4 regions of the Paludibacterium sp. B53371 genome follow, and region 4 is predicted to be linked to each of the others. Evidence: predicted binding sites of a transcription regulator. Region 4 holds the regulator's gene; each other region holds the start of a gene.
The links. Region 4 encodes FNR, which switches genes on or off when oxygen is low (the NO sensors DNR and NnrR bind a similar motif). Its sites were predicted from a motif close to TTGATNNNNATCAA; they were not measured.
Positions count from the first base shown of each region.

Region 1 (3,132 bases), 1.1 Mb from region 4:
CGCGCAGCAGGGTGCGGTTGGCGGCGGCATCCGGGTTGTCGTGGTGCAGGCGTTTCTGGTCGACGGCGAAGGACGAGATGATCGGCGAGTGGTTGAAGGAGAACACCATCACCGGGATCACCAGCCACAGGGTGTGCCAGAAGCTGCCATGGCCGAGGGCATCGCCCAGGCTGCCGGACTGGGTGATGACGGCAGTGCTCCAGTTCGGGATCAGATAGAGGGCCAGCAGCATCAGCGCGCAGACAAAGGGGTAGACCAGGATGCTCATGGCCTTGACGATGAAGGCGCCCCCCAGGCGCACGACCGACATCAGGCCGAGGATCAGTGCCAGCGAGAACACGGCGCGGGTGGACAGGCCGCTGCCGACATCGATGCCCAGCTGGTGGTTGAGGAAGGACAGTACGGTATTGGTGATGGCCACACTGTAGACCAGCAGGATCGGGTAGATGGCGAAGAAGTACAGCAGGGTGATCAGCTTGCCGGCGGTCAGGCCGAAGTGTTCTTCCACCACTTCGGTGATGTCGCCGTCGCGGGTCGAGCCGGACAGCACGAAGCGGCTCAGGCCGCGGTGGGCGAAATAGGTCAGTGGCAAGGCCAGCAGGCACATGAAGAGCAATGGCCACAAGCCGCCGATGCCGGCATTGATGGGCAGGAACAGGGTGCCGGCACCAATGGCGGTGCCGTACAGGCCCAGCATCCAGGTGGTGTCATGGCGTGTCCATGCGCCAGCGGCGCGTCGGGACCGGGCGGGGGTCAGCGTCTGTGTTGTCGTACGGGACATGCTTGTCCTCTCCTGAGCGAAGTCACTCCCTGTCACAGCCCTGCCGCGGAATCTTCGCTCCTGTCGGTCAGAATGACTGCCGTGCCTTATCGCTGATTGTCCCGGTGCATGGGGAAATCTTTACTTCAAAGCTTGGCGTCATTCTAGCCAGTACGTTCACAAACGAATGCAATTATCAAAGTGTCTTTTGACGGTTATCAAACTATAAAAGTGCTGCAAGCGCAGCAAAAAACACTATATAAATTCGCAACTTGTAGAGTATGACCCTATGTTCATGACGCATAGTTTGTCGTGGCATGTTGTATTCGCGCCGCCGTCAAAGTTCGAAATCGAATAAAAACGAAATATCCCTCGCCTTACAAAGCCGAAATCGGCGAGAATTTGGCCATGGCGGGTTGTCGCATTGCACAATTTCCTGTCGCGTTTTTGCACGATACATCGCCCCCGAAGGACGAATCGAACATGGCGCCTTTTCTGGTGTCCGTTCCGATGGATCGATATCACCAAAAGCGACATAAACCCTGTCATTTCAATATGTTCATGCCTGGCCGACCCGGCCAGCACAAACGAAAATCCGTGTTCGGATCTCACAAGAAATGCCACACGCTTGGCATTTGCTTGACCCAAATCAAACACAATGTTCGTTTTCGAATTTATATTGAGTTCGTAAGATGACATTTTGTTTCGAAATCGAAATTGGAGGCGGTAATGGAAGCCCTGACTCGCAACGCGATTGACGCCGACCCCTGGCACAGTTTTGTCTCTGGCAACTGGCAGACTTCGGTCGACGTACGTAACTTCATTCAACTCAACTACACCCCGTATGAAGGCAATGCCGATTTCCTGGCTCCGGCCACCGAGCGCACCAAGGCGCTGTGGGACAAGCTGGGTGAGTTGCTGAAGGAAGAACGTGCACGCGGCGTGCTGGATGTTTCGGCTGACCGCGCCTCCAGCATCACGGCACATGACGCTGGCTACATTGACCAGCAAAGCGAACTGATCGTCGGTCTGCAGACCGATGCCCCGCTCAAGCGCGCCATCATGCCGAACGGCGGTCTGCGCATGGTCGAAAACGGTCTGGAAGCTTTCGGCTTCCATCTCGACCCGATCATCAAGGACATCTGGACTCACCATCGCAAGAGCCACAACCAGGGTGTGTTTGATGTCTACACCCCGGAAATCATGGCGTGCCGCAAGTCGGGCGTGATCACCGGTCTGCCGGATGCCTATGGCCGCGGCCGTATCATCGGCGACTATCGCCGTGTTGCCCTGTACGGCATCGACTTCCTGAAGTCGGATCGTCAGCGCCTGTTCAAGGAACTGAACGACGCCGTCTTCAATGACGACATCCTGCGTCAGCGCGAAGAGCTGTCGGAACAATTCCGCGCCCTGGAAGAGCTGAAGGAAATGGCCGCCAAGTACGGCTATGACATCGGCCGCCCGGCTGCCAATGCCCGCGAAGCCATCCAGTGGGTGTATTTCGCCTACCTGGCTGCCGTCAAGGAGCAAAACGGTGCCGCCATGTCGTTCGGCCGCGTGTCGACCTTCCTCGACGTTTACATCCAGCGTGACCTGGAAGCCGGTGTCCTCACCGAACAGCAAGCGCAGGAAATGATCGATGATCTGGTGATCAAGCTGCGTATCGTGCGCTTCCTGCGTACCCCGGAATACGATCAACTGTTCTCCGGCGATCCGACCTGGGTGACCGAAAGTATCGGCGGCATGGGCGAAGATGGCCGTCCGCTGGTCTCGAAGAGCAGCTTCCGTTTCCTGAACACCCTGTACAACCTGGGCCCGGCACCGGAGCCGAACCTGACCGTGCTGTGGTCGACCGAGCTGCCGCAAGGCTTCAAGGACTTCTGCTCCAAGGTCTCGATCGACACCAGCTCGATCCAGTACGAAAACGACGATCTGATGCGCCCGCACTGGGGTGATGACTACGGTATCGCCTGCTGCGTGTCGGCCATGCGTATCGGCAAGCAGATGCAGTTCTTCGGTGCCCGTGCCAACCTGGCCAAGGCCATGCTGTACGCCATCAACGGTGGGGTGGACGAGAAGTCCGGCGCCGTGGTTGCCCGCGGTTTCGAACCGATCAAGGGCGATGTGCTGACCTATGAAGAACTGATGCCGAAGTTCGACCTGATGATGGACTGGCTGGCCGCCACCTACGTCAAGGCGCTGAACTGCATTCATTACATGCACGACAAGTACGCTTACGAGCGTATCGAGATGGCGCTGCATGACCGCGACATCCTGCGCACCATGGCCTGCGGTATCGCCGGTCTGTCGGTGGCTGCCGACTCGATCTCGGCCGTGAAGCATGCCAAGGTTCACATCATCCGCAACGAAGA
Region 1 is NZ_CP069163.1:3,171,514-3,174,645, forward strand. Features, by position in the region: gene JNO51_RS15105 (HAAAP family serine/threonine permease) at 1-781, opposite strand, end outside; gene pflB (formate C-acetyltransferase) at 1,490-3,132, shown strand, end outside.
Region 1: a site for FNR is predicted at 1,400-1,413, ahead of pflB (formate C-acetyltransferase). Genes of this name have one in related genera too.

Region 2 (3,132 bases), 170 kb from region 4:
GACGAGCTCTATCGCGTGCGCAATATTCGTCCTTCCTTCCGCTACGGGCTGTGGGCCGGCATGATCTATTCGGCCATCGATACCTGGCTGTTCCGCGGCAAGGCGCCCTGGACGCTGCATCACACCCACAAGGACAGCGAGTGTCTGCAGACCGCCGACAGTGTCGAGCCGATCAGCTATCCGAAACCGGATGGCGTGCTGACCTTCGATCGCCTGTCGTCGGTTTTTCTGTCCAGTACCAATCACAGTGAGGATCAGCCGATTCACTTGCGGCTGAAGGACCCTTCGGTGCCGATTGACATCAATCTGGCAAAGTATGCTGCGCCGGAAACCCGCTATTGTCCGGCCGGGGTCTATGAGATCGTGCAGGAGGGCAGTGGTCCGCGGCTGCAGATCAATGCGCAGAACTGTGTGCACTGCAAGACCTGTGACATCAAGGATCCGACGCAGAACATCGTCTGGAGCGTGCCGGAGGGCGGCGGCGGTCCCAACTATCCGAATATGTAATTCCGGAAGACCTGTCGTCAGAAGTGATGAAAAGAGGCTTGACTTACTTCTGACGGCGGGTCAGCATACTCACCATGAGCCAACAGACATTCTCCCTGAACCGTTATTGGTATTGGTACCGCACTGACGCGCGGCGCCAAGGGGTCTGTCTGTTCTGAAGTTATTGCAGAATGATCACGACAAATGCCGCCGCGAACCGGGCGGCATTTGTTTTTTCACCTAGTGACGATACAGATGATCTCCCCGGCCAGCGGTCGAACAAGGGGATCCCCATCATGGAAGAATTGACCGGCGACCGACAGGTTGCGACCGAACAGACAGACTCCGGGCATCTGGTGATGCTCCGGCCGGTCACGCTGGTGACCGATGTACAGGCTTTCTCTTCGGTCTGGCGCCCTTATGCCCAGCTGGCACCGCAGATCGAGCGGCTGCGTCAGCAGGGGGCCGGTCAGTGTGTGATGGAGTCTTCTCTGCCGGAAATCCGTGCGCTGGCCATGCTGCTGGCCGCACGGCGGGCCGATCGCCATGCCGCACGCTCCCCGACGCATTTCGCCGATGAGGCCGACTGGCTGTGCGCCCGGGCGTTTTTGCTGGGGTTGTCGCATGTCGAGATCACGCTGGCCCAGATGGCCATGTTCGACGAGGCCAATCTCAGGTTGCGCCGGCTCGCTGCCCATGGTTTGCCCGTGGCAACGGGCCTGCTGCCGGTCTTGAATACGTCTCCCCAGTTGCCGACGGCGCCGATGGTGCTGCATGGCTGGAGTCCCTTGTCCGTTGACGAGGGGGAGGGGGTGGTGGCGTCAGCTGCCGGCTCGCCTCAGGCGCGAGCCTTGCGCCAGCGTTGTCAGAAGCGTTTTGCCCTGTTGCTGGGGGCCTGGCGGCCTAGGCCATAAAAACGGGGCACCCTTGCGGAATGCCCCCAGCGCTCTGCGCGAGCCGTCAAATCCGGGAAAACCCGGATGGCCAACAATATGCAAGCCTGCCGGGAGGGATGTCCGGGGCCATGATTGTGACTGGCGCCGATGCTACCGGTTTTGACCCGCCCTTGTCGTCAGTCAAACGACATCCCCTTGAGCCATGTCAAAAGCATGGCCAGGCCTGGAGATGTCACCGACAATCCAACAAATTGCTGTAAACAAAGCGTTTTCATGGCTTAGTTGTGCCGTTTTTGGCACAATGCGCATCCCTGCCGAGATATTTCACGATGCAAAACGATGACCTGATGCTGCTGGTCACGCGCCAGATGCCTTACGGCAAGTACAAAGGACGGCTGATTGCCGATTTGCCGCTTCATTATCTGTCCTGGTTTTCACGTGAGGGATTTCCGCCGGGAGAGATCGGTCGTCTGTTGCAGCTGGTGTTTGAGCTCCAGCATAACGGGCTGATGTCTCTTTTGGATCCTCTAAGAAAGCGTTAAGCATGGCAATTCAATGGTTTCCCGGCCACATGAACAAGGCGCGCAAGGCAATTGCCGAGCGCGTACAGGATATCGATGTGGTCATCGAGCTGCTCGATGCCCGTCTGCCGGCATCCAGTGCCAATCCGATGCTGGCGCAGCTGACGCGCAACAAGCGGGCACTGAAGATCCTCAACAAGCAGGATCTGGCCGACCCTCAGGTGACCAGGCTGTGGCTGGATCATTACAACGGTCAGCCCAATACCCGCGCTCTGGCCCTGGATGCCGGTGACCGCGCGCCGACGCAGAAACTGATTACCGCCTGTCGTGATCTGGTCCCTCATCGCGGCGGGCTGGACAAGCCGCTGCGGGTGCTGATCTGCGGCATCCCGAACGTGGGTAAATCCACGCTGATCAACACCATGACCGGGCGCCGTGTCGCCAAGACCGGCAATGAGCCGGGCATCACCAAGTCACAGCAGCGTATCCTGCTGGCCGATGACTTCGAGCTGTTCGACACCCCGGGGATGCTGTGGCCGAAAATCCTGGTCGAGGAGGGGGGCTACAACCTGGCCGCCAGCGGTGCCATCGGTCGCAATGCCATGGACGAGGAAGAGGTCAGCCTGGTTCTGTTGGGCTATCTGATGCGCCGTTACCCGGATGCCCTTTGCCAGCGCTACAAGCTCGACAGTCTGGAAGGGCTGCAGGACGTGGATGTGCTTGAGGCCATCGGGCGCAAGCGCGGGGCCATGCTGGGCGGCGGACGGGTCAATATCCAGAAGGCTGCCGAGGTGGTGTTGACCGATTTCCGGGCTGGTTCGACCGGCCGTATTACCCTGGAGCGCCCGGAAGAGTGGGTGGTCTGGCTCAAAGTGGCGCGGGAGCGCGAAGCGCAGCGCCTGGTGGACAAGGCCGCGCGCGAGAAGGAAAGACAGGGCAAGTCGGCGGCCGAGTAAACCCGGCCGGGCTCAGACCTGCTCGCCCGGCTGCTCGAACCAGGTTTGCAGGATGGCTTGCGCCGCGACCTGGTCCAGCACGGGTTTTTGCTTGCGGCCGCGCAGGCCGGCCTCACGCAGCAGCGATTCGGCCAGCAGCGAGGTGTGACGCTCGTCCACCAGCCATACCGGCAGGGCAAAGCGCCCCTTGAGCCGGTTGGCGAAGCGGCGAGCCAGTCTTGTCATGTCGTGTTCGGTGCCGTCGGCGTGAGTCGGCAGCCCGACCACCAGCGA
Region 2 is NZ_CP069163.1:429,393-432,524, forward strand. Features, by position in the region: gene JNO51_RS02070 (electron transfer flavoprotein-ubiquinone oxidoreductase) at 1-507, shown strand, start outside; gene JNO51_RS02075 (hypothetical protein) at 783-1,400, shown strand; gene JNO51_RS02080 (DUF3820 family protein) at 1,712-1,924, shown strand; gene ylqF (ribosome biogenesis GTPase YlqF) at 1,927-2,859, shown strand; gene ruvX (Holliday junction resolvase RuvX) at 2,872-3,132, opposite strand, start outside.
Region 2: a site for FNR is predicted at 1,578-1,591, ahead of JNO51_RS02080 (DUF3820 family protein). Genes of this name have one in related genera too.

Region 3 (3,132 bases), 1.7 Mb from region 4:
CAGAAGTGCACTTCGATCAGCTTGATGCTGAACATTTCTTCACGGTTCCACAGACGCGGGATCAGGTAGTAGATGGCACCGATCGTGATGAAGCCCACCCAGCCCAGCGCACCGGAGTGCACGTGGCCGATACCCCAGTCGGAGTAGTGCGACAGGGCGTTCACGGTCTTGATCGACATCATCGGACCTTCGAAGGTCGACATGCCGTAGAACGACAGCGAAACGATGAGGAACTTCAGGATCGGGTCGGTACGCAGTTTGTGCCAGGCGCCGGACAGGGTCATGATGCCGTTGATCATGCCGCCCCAGCTCGGTGCCAGCAGCACCAGCGAGAACACCATGCCCAGCGACTGGGTCCAGTCAGGCAGCGCCGTGTAGTGCAGATGGTGCGGACCCGCCCACATATAGGTGAAGATCAGCGCCCAGAAGTGCACCACCGACAGACGGTAGGAGTAGATCGGGCGACCGGCCTGTTTCGGGACGAAGTAGTACATCATGCCGAGGAAGGCGGCGGTCAGGAAGAAGCCCACGGCATTGTGGCCATACCACCATTGCACCATGGCATCGACGGCGCCGGAGTAGGCCGAGTAGGACTTCAGGAACGTCACCGGGATGAAGGCGCTGTTGACGATGTGCAGCAGGGCTACCGCCAGGATGAAGGCGCCGTAGAACCAGTTGGCGACGTAGATGTGCTTGACCTTGCGGATGGCCAGCGTGCCGAAGAACACGATGGCGTACACCACCCAGATCACGGCGATCATGATCTTGATCGGCCATTCCAGTTCGGCGTATTCCTTGCCGAAGGTAATGCCGAGCGGGAAGGAGATGGCCGCACAGACAATCACGAATTGCCATCCCCAGAAGGTGAAGGCTGCCAGTTTGTCGGAGATCAGCCGGACGTTGCAGGTGCGCTGAACCACATAATACGAGGTAGCGAACAGGCCACTGCCGCCGAAGGCAAAGATCACCGCGTTGGTATGCAAGGGGCGCAGACGACCGAAGTGGAACCAGGGCCCGAAATTGAGCTCCGGCCACACCATCTGGGCCGCGATAATGACGCCCACCAGCATGCCGACTATGCCCCATACAACGGTCATGATGGCAAACTGGCGCACCACCTTATAATTATAAGTGGATTGCGTTTCCATTTATGGTTTTCTCCAAGGTTGCGAACTCAGAACGTGAAAAACACTGCAACGCCGCAGAAGACATCTGACCGGGATTACCCGCGATCCGATGTCCGGCAGATTCCTCGTTGAGACATATCCCTTGGTTCGCCAAGCAGCGAACCGAATTTATCCCGTAATGCCTATGCCGTTATTCTATTAACATTCGCCAAACACCAGCGAATTTCAGTGGTCATGAAAATCGCAAGGTTCATTGACCCCGGCGGCTTGCAGGCTTGCTTTGTTATTAAACTAATACCAACAACATTTGCAGTATAATGTCATGGTGTCGACATTAGTTGACCTGCATCAATTTCTTTTGGCGCCCAGCACAATGCCATTAGCAATGTTAGAATGCCGTTTTTGCATTGCAGGATGGTTTCTCATGTCGGTGCCCGTTCTCTATCGCATTCGTCTCCTGTCGCCCGAAGCACATCTGTTCGAAGTCTCCCTCACCGTCAGTCAGCCCGCCAAAAAAGGTCAGCTGTTCCATTTGCCAGCCTGGATTCCCGGCAGTTACATGATTCGCGAGTTTGCGCGCCATATCGTGACACTGCGTGCCGAGAGCGAAGGGCAGGCGGTGGCGCTGCACCAGCTGGACAAGCACAGCTGGCAAGCCGATCCGGTCAGCGGACCGCTGACCCTGCACTATCAGGTGTATGCCTACGATCTGTCGGTGCGCGGCGCTTATCTCGATCAGCAACGCGGCTTTTTCAATGGCACCAGCGTGTTCCTGTCGGTCGAGGGCTATGAGCAAAGTCGCTGTGAAGTCGACATCGAGGCCCCGCGCGGCAAGGGCTACCAGGACTGGCGGGTCGCCACCAGTCTCACGCCCCGTGCCGACAAGCAAAAGCGCGGCGGATTTGGCCGTTACCGGGCCGAGAACTACGATGAGCTGATCGATCACCCGGTCGAGATCGGTACCTTCCAGACCGTGTCGTTCAAGGCCTGTGGCGTGCCGCATGAATTTGTCATCGCCGGCCACTTTACCGCCGACTTGAAGCGCCTGGCGCGTGATGTCAAGAAAATTTGCGAATGGCATATCCGTCTGTTTGGCGAGCCGGCCCCCTTCGAGCGCTATGTCTTCATGCTGCTGGCCGGCAAAGAGATCTATGGGGGGCTGGAGCACCGTAGCTCTACCGCGCTGATGGCCGAACGCGATGATCTGCCGCAACCCGGGGTCAAGGCGGTCAGTGATGGCTATCTGCGCCTGCTGGGTCTGATCAGCCATGAATATTTCCACTCGTGGAACGTCAAGCGACTCAAGCCGGCCGTATTCCAGCCCTATGACCTGACACGGGAAAATCACACCCGCCTGCTGTGGGCCTTCGAGGGCATCACCTCTTACTATGACGACCTGGCACTGCTGCGCAGCGGTCTGATCGACCGCGAACGCTATCTCGGCCTGCTGGCTGAAACCATCACCGGCGTCCTGCGCGGCAATGGTCGTACCAAGCAGACACTGGAAGCGTCCAGCTTTGATGCCTGGACCAAGTATTACCGCCAGGACGAGAACAGCCCCAACAGTATCGTCAGCTATTACACCAAGGGTGCCCTGGTGGCGCTGGCACTGGATTTGTTGATTCGCGACAAGACCGGTGGGGCCAAGTCTCTGGACAATGTCATGCGCCACATGTGGGAAAAATGGCTACGGGATGGCGCCGGCATTGCCGAGGATGAGTGGGAAAAACTGGCTGCCGAGGCCACCGGCCTCGACCTGACGGACTTCTTCGAACATGCACTGCGTTCGACGCGGGATCTGCCCCTGGCCGAGTTGCTGGCGACCCAGGGCGTGACGCTCAGCCTGGATCTGGCTGCCTCGCCCTCAGACCGGGGGGGCTTTGGTGCAGCTAAGCCGGCACCGGAAACACCGCGGGCGACGCTGGGCATCAAGGCCACGGCCGACGCCCTGGGCGTGCGTCTGCAGCAGGTTTGGGATGGCGGGGCCGCCCAGGCGGCCGGTCTG
Region 3 is NZ_CP069163.1:2,499,024-2,502,155, reverse strand. Features, by position in the region: gene ccoN (cytochrome-c oxidase, cbb3-type subunit I) at 1-1,148, opposite strand, end outside; gene JNO51_RS11955 (M61 family metallopeptidase) at 1,552-3,132, shown strand, end outside.
Region 3: a site for FNR is predicted at 1,466-1,479, ahead of JNO51_RS11955 (M61 family metallopeptidase). Genes of this name have one in related genera too.

Region 4 (3,132 bases):
GACCGATTTGAAACCTGCCTCGCGCGCCGCCTGAATCACTTCCAGTGTCTCGTCCAGGCTCTGCACCCGGTTGACGGCCTCCTGCACGCGCGGTTCCAGATCCTGCACCCCGACACTGATGCGGTTGAAACCGAATGACGCCAGTTTGAAGATCGTCTCGCGCCCCACCTTGCGCGGATCAATCTCGATGGAATATTCACCTTCCGGCAAAAAGTCGAAATGCCCGCGCAGGATATTCATCAGTCGTTCGAGTTGCGCATCCGACAAGAAGGTCGGCGTACCGCCACCAAAATGCAACTGAATGACTTTTTCTCGCTCACCGACGGCATTTGCCACCATTTCTACCTCTTTTTCCAGGTAGTCGAGGTAGATATCTGCCTTGCTCTTGTCCTTGGTGATGATCTTGTTACAGGCACAGTAATAGCAAACAGTATTGCAAAATGGTAAATGAGCATATAATGATACAGCTTTACTGTTCGCCCCGATGCGACGCTGTTTGAGCCAATGACGATAATCGGCCTCGCCGAAATCCGCATGAAAGCGGTCTGCAGTCGGGTATGAGGTGTATCTCGGGCCGGAGCCTTCCAGCCGTTCGATCAGTTGTCGATCGAACTCGAAATGCTCCGGAGAAAACGAATGGATGGTGGTCATGTCGGTATTTGATGGAAAAACCGGTGGTGGGCTGGTAAATTTGCGGAAAACATTTGAATTCCGCTTTGACAAGAGTCAAGGTTCAATTAAAGGTTGCTCAAAAAACGGCATGACTGACCAGACCACCATCCAATTGCATGCGCTCAAGCTCTCCTGCTCCAACTGCAGCTTGCGCGAACTCTGCCTGCCCGTCGGACTGAATCGCGAAGAGATGACGCAGCTTGATGCCGTCATCCGCCAGAGCCGTCGCATCAAACGGGGCGAGTATCTGTTCCGCAGCGGTGAGGGCTTCAAGTCGCTGTTCGCCGTGCGCACCGGCTTCTTCAAGACCTGCGTCTCCAGCCAGGATGGCCGCGAGCAGGTCACGGGCTTCCTGATGTCCGGCGAGCTGATGGGGCTGGATGGCGTGTCCTCCAACATCCATGGCTGCGATGCCATCGCCCTGGAAGACAGCGAAGTCTGCGAACTGCCGTTCAATCGAATCGAGAGCCTTGGTCGCGACATCCCCAGCCTGCAGCACCATTTCTTCCGCCTGATGAGCCGCGAGATTGTCCGCGATCAGAACGTCATGTTGCTTCTTGGCAACATGAAGGCAGAAGAGCGTCTGGCCGCGTTCCTGCTCAACCTGTCCCAGCGTCTGGCCATCCGTGGCTTCGCCGCCAATGACTTCATTCTGCGCATGAGCCGCGAGGAAATCGGCAGCTTCCTCGGCCTGAAACTGGAAACCGTCAGCCGCACGCTGTCGAAGTTCCAGCAACAGGGCTGGATCAGCGTCGATCACAAGCACATTCAGCTGGTGAAACCGGAAGAACTCAAGCAACTGATCGCCGGCTGCATCCACTCCAACAACGCGGAGTAACTTGCCAGTCCCGACAACGGGCGCCGCTCAGCAGGCGCCCGTTGGCATTTGCTGCTGCAGCTGCACCAGCCGCCCGGCATCCGGCCAGCGCGACGGCAGAACAAAGCCGCGCCGCAATTCGCGCCATCCCCCCTCCTCTGCCACCATTTCCGCCACCATTTGGGGCGCCTCGGCTTGTGTCATCTGCACACGCAGGGCCTGTGCCGACCCTACCTCGCCGCTGGCGGCCAGCGCCGGCGACAGCCAGCGCATGCGCGGCAGCCACAGCCAGCGACTGGAGGCGTCGCGACAGGGCCAGGGCTGTTCGCAGTCAGCCATCCAGCCTTGCCATTGGGTTGCCGGCGCGAATGCCGCCTCGTCAGGCGCCTGACGGTAAAAAAAGCAGCCACGCACCAGTGCCCCGGTGCGCGGTGCCTCAAACCCCGGCGGCAGGACTTGTCGGGCCAGCGCATGGCGACTCAGCCTCAATTGCTGAGCCAGCTTGTCCTGTTTCAGCAGCCAGGCATCGCGCAGACTGGGGCCCACCAGGCCTGATGCCCCCTTCCCGCACTGCAGATAGAATTTGCTGCAGGTTTCCAGATGCCAGGGCTGGCCATCAATACGCAGCAGGAAGTCGAACTCACCCAGCGTCAGCCCTTTGTCGCGCAGCACCAGATTGTGCGCAACCAGCTCGATATGGGGGGAATGGTCAAACCAGAAAGCCAGCAGTTGCTCGGCATAGTGGCCAAGCCGCCTGACGGGACGAGCCGCCAGCCAGCGGCGCAGTGGCGCCGGATCGTTGTCCAGCATCGCCAGGCGCCTCATCCCGTCGGCCCCCAGCAGCAGCGCATCGGGCAGGTCGTCTGGCGTGAGCCAGGGTGCGCGGCCGGTCAGCAGACAGGCCAGATCACGCACCGCAGGCTGGCGCCAGGGCAGCTCAGGACTTGTCGGGAGGAACATGCCCGTCAGCCGCACGCATCACCTGCTTGAAGAAGCCGCGCAGGATGTCGACCTCTTCGCGCAGAACGCCGGCCCGATGGAACAGGGTGCGCATGCGGCGCATCAGCCGTTCGCCATTGCGGCGCTCGTAGTAGCCGATATGTGCCATGGTCTGATCCAGATGGGCGCACATGCCTTCCACCTCGTCAGCGGTCGCGGCCAGGCCGCTCGGCTTGAGATAATCGACGCCGACACCCACGTGGCTGAACAGCTCGTAGGTCATCACCTGCACCGCCATGGCCAGATTGAGGGAAAAATAATCCGGATTGCCCGGAATGGTCACCAGGCGATTGCACAGCTCGACCTCTTCGATCGACAGCCCGAAGGTCTCGTTACCGAACACCAGGGCCACCTGCTCGCCGGCCTGTGCCCGCCCCAGAAGCTCGGGCGTCAGCTCGCGCGGCACGGCCAGCGGGGTGGTCAGCTCCCGACGGCGACTGGTCAGCGCCGCGGCAACCGTCACCCCATTCAGCGCCTCTGCCAGGGTATCGACCACTTGCGCCGACTGCAGCAGATCCACCGCTCCCGAGGCCAGCGCATCGGCCTCACCACTGGGAAAAGCTTTCGGTGACACCAGCCATAATTGCGACAAACCCATGGTTTTCATGGCCCGTGCCGCCGAGCCGATGTTGCCCGGATGACTC
Region 4 is NZ_CP069163.1:600,460-603,591, reverse strand. Features, by position in the region: gene hemN (oxygen-independent coproporphyrinogen III oxidase) at 1-651, opposite strand, end outside; gene fnr (fumarate/nitrate reduction transcriptional regulator Fnr) at 761-1,510, shown strand; gene JNO51_RS02895 (DUF1853 family protein) at 1,538-2,449, opposite strand; gene JNO51_RS02890 (RNA methyltransferase) at 2,427-3,132, opposite strand, start outside.